Regions from separate parts of the Mycobacterium sp. 2YAF39 genome, predicted to be linked through region 2. Evidence: predicted binding sites of a transcription regulator. Region 2 holds the regulator's gene; the other holds the start of a gene.
What was found. Region 2 encodes LexA, which represses DNA repair genes until DNA is damaged. Its sites were predicted from a motif close to CGAACANNTGTTCG; they were not measured.
Positions count from the first base shown of each region.

Region 1: the regulator LexA is predicted to act here: its motif matches at 1,064-1,077, upstream of cofD (2-phospho-L-lactate transferase).

Region 1 covers NZ_JBFREZ010000001.1:952,404-955,524, reverse strand. The annotation lists gene AB4Z42_RS04825 (DUF3499 domain-containing protein) at 1-12, opposite strand, end outside; gene AB4Z42_RS04820 (metallopeptidase family protein) at 142-564, shown strand; gene AB4Z42_RS04815 (WhiB family transcriptional regulator) at 574-990, opposite strand; gene cofD (2-phospho-L-lactate transferase) at 1,285-2,298, shown strand; gene AB4Z42_RS04805 (coenzyme F420-0:L-glutamate ligase) at 2,295-3,121, shown strand, end outside.
Region 2 covers NZ_JBFREZ010000007.1:254,301-257,421, forward strand. The annotation lists gene AB4Z42_RS21065 (LysM peptidoglycan-binding domain-containing protein) at 1-419, opposite strand, end outside; gene lexA (transcriptional repressor LexA) at 627-1,334, shown strand; gene AB4Z42_RS21075 (LGFP repeat-containing protein) at 1,331-3,121, opposite strand, start outside.

The DNA.
Region 1 (3,121 bases), on a different contig from region 2:
GGGAACGTTCACAGCGAGAGGTTATCGTGCGCAAACGGTGCAAGCCGCCGGACACGCGCGCCGGCTGAGTGTCGATCTTCAACCGTTACGATCTCTTTCGTGCCCCAGCGTGGACGTCTGCGATCACGCCGCGGCCGCGAAATGCGCGGGTCGCTTCTTCCAGCGACGGTGCCCGGCTGGCGCAGCCGGGCCGAACTGTTCGACATGGCCGCGCTGGAGGCCTACGAGCCGATCGAACGCCGGTGGCAGGACCGAGTCTCGGGGCTGGACATCGCCGTCGACGAGATCCCCCGCATCGCACCGAAGGATCCCGAGAGCGTGCAATGGCCGCCCGAGGTCATCGCCGACGGGCCGATCGCGCTGGCACGGCTGATCCCGGCGGGCGTCGATGTCCGCGGTAACGCCACGAGAGCGCGAATTGTGTTGTTCCGCAAGCCGATCGAGCGACGGGCGAAGGACACCGTCGAACTTTCGGACCTGCTGCATGAAGTCTTGGTGGCACAGGTGGCCACCTATTTGGGCGTCGAGCCCTCCGTCATCGACCCGACGATCGACGACGAGTGAACCAGCTGTCTAAATCACGCCGCGCTTGAGGCGACGGCGTTCACGCTCGGACAGGCCGCCCCAGATGCCGAAGCGCTCGTCATTCGCCAGGGCGTAGTCGAGGCACGCGTCGCGTACTTCGCAGCCCAGGCAGATGCGCTTGGCCTCACGGGTCGAGCCGCCCTTCTCGGGGAAGAACGCCTCGGGATCGGTTTGGGCGCACAGCGCCTTCTCTTGCCAGAGGTCATCCTCCGGCGTGAGCATTGCCGGCATTGCCGGTATTGCCGACGGCACATCAATCGGGGCTGGCACCAGACTTAACTGGGGACGCCGAGGCGTCTCGAACGGTGCCGGTCCGGGATTGGTGTGCGGCGCGCTGTCAACTGAGCCGAGCAGTCGGTCGTCGAACCGGACCACATGATCGAAATCGCTGTACTCAAAAGACATTTTCCGCCTCCTCACCTGATGTCGTAGATCCGTAATAAGAGCCCCACTATTGTTCTGTGCGGCCATCTCGATTCGAACATATGATCGAATCTCGGTCTGCGACACCGAAACCGGCCGGCCAACCGCGAAATGACACTGGTGTGATTACACACTCGTTAGCTGCCGTGGTCAAGCGTTGGAACAGAAATTCATACCATTCCGTGACCCGAATGCGGCGCGTCGAGATATCGGCGTGTCTGTCACACGTTCGGCCACGTGTCCCCGCCGCGGCCCGACGGCCTAATGTCGGTCACTGTGAAGGTCACCGTTCTGGTCGGCGGCGTCGGCGGCGCGCGCTTCCTGCTTGGCGTCCAGCACCTGTTGGGGCTGGGCCAGTTCGAGGATTCTCAGAACCCCTCACCACACGAATTGACCGCCGTCGTCAACGTCGGAGACGACGCGTGGATGTTCGGCGTACGCATCTGTCCGGATCTCGATACCTGCATGTACACCCTCGGCGGCGGGATCGACCCGGAGCGCGGATGGGGTCATCGTGGTGAAACCTGGCATGCCAAGGAGGAACTCGCGGCCTACGGTGTGCAGCCTGATTGGTTCGGACTCGGCGACCGCGACCTCGCCACCCATCTCGTCCGCAGCCAGATGTTGCGTGCCGGATATCCGCTGTCACAGGTGACCCAAGCGTTGTGTGACCGATGGTCGCCGGGTGCGCGGCTACTGCCCGCAAGCGACGATCGCAGCGAAACCCATGTCGTCATCACCGATCCCGGTCCCGGTGAGTCGGCAGGCGAGAAGCGGGCGATCCACTTCCAGGAGTGGTGGGTGCGCTACCGCGCACAGGTACCGACACATAGTTTCGCGTTCGTCGGCGCCGATACGGCGGCCGCCGGTCCCGGTGTCGTCGAGTCCATCGAAACGGCTGACGTCGTGTTGGTGGCCCCGTCCAATCCCGTGGTGAGTATCGGGTCGATCCTCAACATCACCGGGATCCGCGGCGCGCTGCGTACGACGACGGCCCGCGTCATCGGCTACTCCCCCATCGTCGCCGGTAAGCCGTTGCGCGGCATGGCCGACGAATGCCTTTCGGTGATCGGGGTGGCGAGCACCTCCGAAGCGGTCGGCAGCCACTACGGCGCCCGCAGCGGAACCGGCATCCTGGACGGCTGGCTGGTACACGAGGGCGACCATGCAGAAATCGACGGCGTCGAGGTGCGTGCGGTGCCACTGCTGATGACCGATCCGGCGACGACGGCCGAAATGGTGCGCGCGGGCTTGGATCTCGCCGGGCTGAAACTGGACCCACCGCGATGACGGAGCACGGATCTGCCGCGGCCGTCGAAATGCTGCCTGTGCCAGGGCTTCCCGAGTTCCGCCCGGGTGACGATCTGGTCGCCGCCATCGTTACAGCGGCACCCTGGCTGCGAGACGATGACATTCTGGTGGTCACCAGCAAGGTGATTTCCAAGTGCGAGGGCCGCATCGTCGACGCACCCATCGATGCCGACGAGCGAGACAATCTGCGGCGCAAGCTCATCGATGCGGAGGCCGTGCGGGTACTGGCGCGCAAGGGCAAAACACTGATCACCGAGAACAAGATCGGCCTGGTGCAGGCCGCCGCAGGCGTGGATGGTTCGAACGTCGACTCCGCAGAGCTCGCGCTGCTGCCCACCGATCCCGATGGAAGTGCCGCGGCGCTTCGCGACGGCCTGCGCGAACGCCTCGGGGTGACCGTCGGGGTGGTGGTCACCGACACCATGGGCCGAGCGTGGCGCAACGGACAGACCGACGTCGCGATCGGCGCGGCGGGGTTGTCGGTGTTGCACGGCTACGAGGGGTCGGTGGACCGGCACGGCAACGAGTTGATCGTCACCGAGATCGCCGTCGCCGACGAGATCGCCGCCGCAGCCGACCTCGTCAAGGGCAAGCTGACCGACATCCCGGTCGCGGTGGTGCGCGGACTGTCCCTGCCGGACAACGGGACCAACGCCCGTCATCTGGTGCGGGCCGGTGACGAAGATCTGTTCTGGCTGGGCACCGAGGAGGCGATTGCGCTCGGCCGCAACCAGGCCCAGCTGTTGCGGCGGTCGGTGCGCACCTTCAACGGTGAGCATGTGGCGCCCGAGCTGATCGAATC
Region 2 (3,121 bases):
GCGTCCACCGCAACGGAGTCAAGCTTGTTGAGTTCGCGAATCCGGTCGACGACCTGTCCGACCGGGGCGTCGGGCGCCACTCGGCCCGCGACCTGCTGCAGCGTCTCGCCCATCTGGACCTGAACCACCGCGAGGCGGTCCGGAACCGGCGCCGACACCCCGACCACCCCGCCGAATTGAGCCACCAGCCCGAGCCACACGGTGATACCCGCGGCGACCAGCGAGAGCAGCACGGTGGCCATCGGTGTGATCGGGCGCCGCCGATGCGACGTGCGCGACATGCGGACGCCCGAGCTCCGGTACCGCACCGGTGCGCCGGCCGGCCGCCGTGAGGACTGCCGCCGCCGTGCGGGGACGGGCCGGATTCCCGGCCTAACCACGGGTGCTGCCTGGATTTCCCGCGTATTGAGAATCGTCATCTTCCTACCTTCCGGTCCGGGTTGTTCGCTCTTGTGTTCGAACATACTCGCTCAGGTGTTCGATTAATAGAACATGTGATCGAACTGTTGCCAAACGATATCGGGACCCTCCGACAAGTCCCGCGCCCCGATCTGCGGACTCGGCGGAATGCGACACGCCTCGAACACATGTTTGATTTATCGGCTCCCGCGGGCTAGATTCGCGCCATGGATTCCAGCAGCGATGCCCCGGGCGGCACGGAAAGCACCGGCGGACGCGGCGGGCTCGACACGGGTCTGACCGAGCGTCAGCGCACCATTCTCGACGTGATCCGCGCCTCGGTGACCAGCCGGGGCTATCCCCCGAGCATCAGGGAGATCGGCGATGCGGTCGGGTTGACGTCGACCTCGTCGGTGGCTCACCAACTGCGCACGTTGGAGCGCAAGGGCTATCTGCGCCGCGATGCCAACCGACCGCGCGCAGTCGATGTCCGCAGCGCTGAGGACGTCGCAGCGGCTTCGGTCGTCACCACCGATGTGGCGGGGTCCGACGCCCTACCGGAGCCGACGTTCGTACCTGTGCTCGGCCGCATCGCCGCCGGCGGGCCGATCCTGGCCGAAGAGGCCGTCGAAGACGTCTTCCCACTGCCACGTGAGCTGGTCGGCGAGGGCTCGCTCTTCCTGCTCAAGGTGGTGGGTGACTCCATGGTCGACGCGGCCATCTGCGACGGCGACTGGGTGGTCATCCGTCAGCAGAACGTCGCCGACAACGGTGACATCGTCGCCGCGATGATCGACGGCGAGGCGACGGTGAAGACGTTCAAACGCACGCGCGGTCAGGTGTGGCTGATGCCCCACAACCCCGCGTTCGATCCCATTCCCGGCAACGAGGCTGCGGTGCTGGGCAAGGTCGTGACGGTCATCCGCAAGGTCTAGCGGGGCTCGTCATCTGAGACAAAGCCGTTCACCCGCGCGAGTTCTTCACTCGCGAACCAGATTTCGGCACTGGCATCCTCATACATCGCGCTACCCGGCGCCCAGTACACGCCCGACCTGGTGTTCGCCTTGATCGGATAGCCGTCCGGCGCCTCGTTGAGGTCGTCCAGCGGCAGCTGGAAAGCTACGCGCGGCTCGGGTTCGTCGATCTCGATGCGGGCGTGACGCCCGGTATCGGTGAGCGGATCGCGCGCGACGACGGGGGGAATGGTGAGAACACGGGTCGGTGCGGTGTCGACCGCATCGGTATCTTCGTCATCCTCGATCTCGTCAACCTCGGCGGGAGGCTCTTCCTCCTCGACGTTCGCAGGCGCTCCCCACGGGTCGTCGTCCGCCGAGCCGAACTCGTCACGATGTGCGAAGTCGTCACCATGCGTGAAGTCGTCATCGTGCGCGTGATCGGGTGTTAGGTCCTCACCACTTGGCATGTCGTCGCCATGGGGCAGTGAGCCCAGACCCTGACTGGCGTAACGGTCGCCGAACATCGCCGCGGCGTATTCGTCGTCAGTGGTAGCCCGCTCAGACCCGCCGACACTGCCGTAGGCGTGTTCGGGATCGCCGCGGAACCTCGCATCGTCCGATACGTAGGAACCGTCCGGCGCGAAGGGGTCCTCGCCCTTGCGACGCCGCAGCAATGTCGCCAACAACACGACTCCGATGAGTGCCACCAACGGCACCAGGGCCAACAGCCACCACCAGCTGAACTTGAACCACTTGCTGCCCTTGGAATCTGATGAGGCCGAGGTGCCCGGCGCTTCAGGCGCCTTCTGTCCCGGCACCTCCAGACCCGACAACTCGGAAGCCAGATTCCCCGGCTCCGTGTTGAATTCGCTCGTCGAACGATCCCACGAGACGACGCCACCGCTGAAGCGCTGCGTGATGACGTCACCGGACTCGGTCTGGTCGGCGACCGGTGCGCCGAGCGCACCCTTCGCGCCGTCCAGTTTGTCCCAGGCCGCGGCCATCGCGCCGCGCACGATCACCGCTCCGTACTCGGGCGTCCAGAAGATGATCGGCTTGTCCTCGGCGGCGAAGCTGCTCATGCGGCTGTCGGTGGCCAGTCCACCGTCGACCTCGCTGGTGATCGGGAATCCGAGGTCGCCCTCCGGACCGCCCACGCTCTCGTACTTGGCCAGCACCTGCCCGGTCACGACGTGCGCCCCGGTGTCGGGCGTGTAGAAGATCGCGCCGCCGGCGAAGTTCTGCCTCAATCCGTTCTTGCCGATGGGAACGGGCGCGCCCTCGGCCGCGCCGAGCGGGCCCAGCGCTCCCCCGGCGGCGCGCCGGGCCGCGTTGATCGCGGCCGCAGGGTCATCGGCGAACTGCAGGTCTCCCAGCTGCCCGGCCAGGTCCGGCGGCACGGTGGTGAACGTCTTCTTCCCGAGGTCGTACGACAATTCGCCGCCGGTGAACTTCTGGCTGACGACGTCGTCGCGGTAGGTCTCATCCTCCGAGGGCACGCCGAGCGACCCCGCCGAGCCACCGAGCTTGTCCCATGCGGCGTTGATCGGGCCGCGGACCACCCGTGCGCCGGTCGCGGGGGTGAAGAAGATGACCGGCTTGTCCGACGCGCTGAACGTGACGTTTGCGCTATCCGGGGCCCGGCCGGGGCCCTCGTCGATCGTCGGGAAACCCAGATCGCCATCGGCAGGCCCGCCCAGCGACTCGTACTTCTCCAGGATCGCGCCCTGCACGAAGTGTGCGCCGGTCGCAGGCGTAAAGAACAT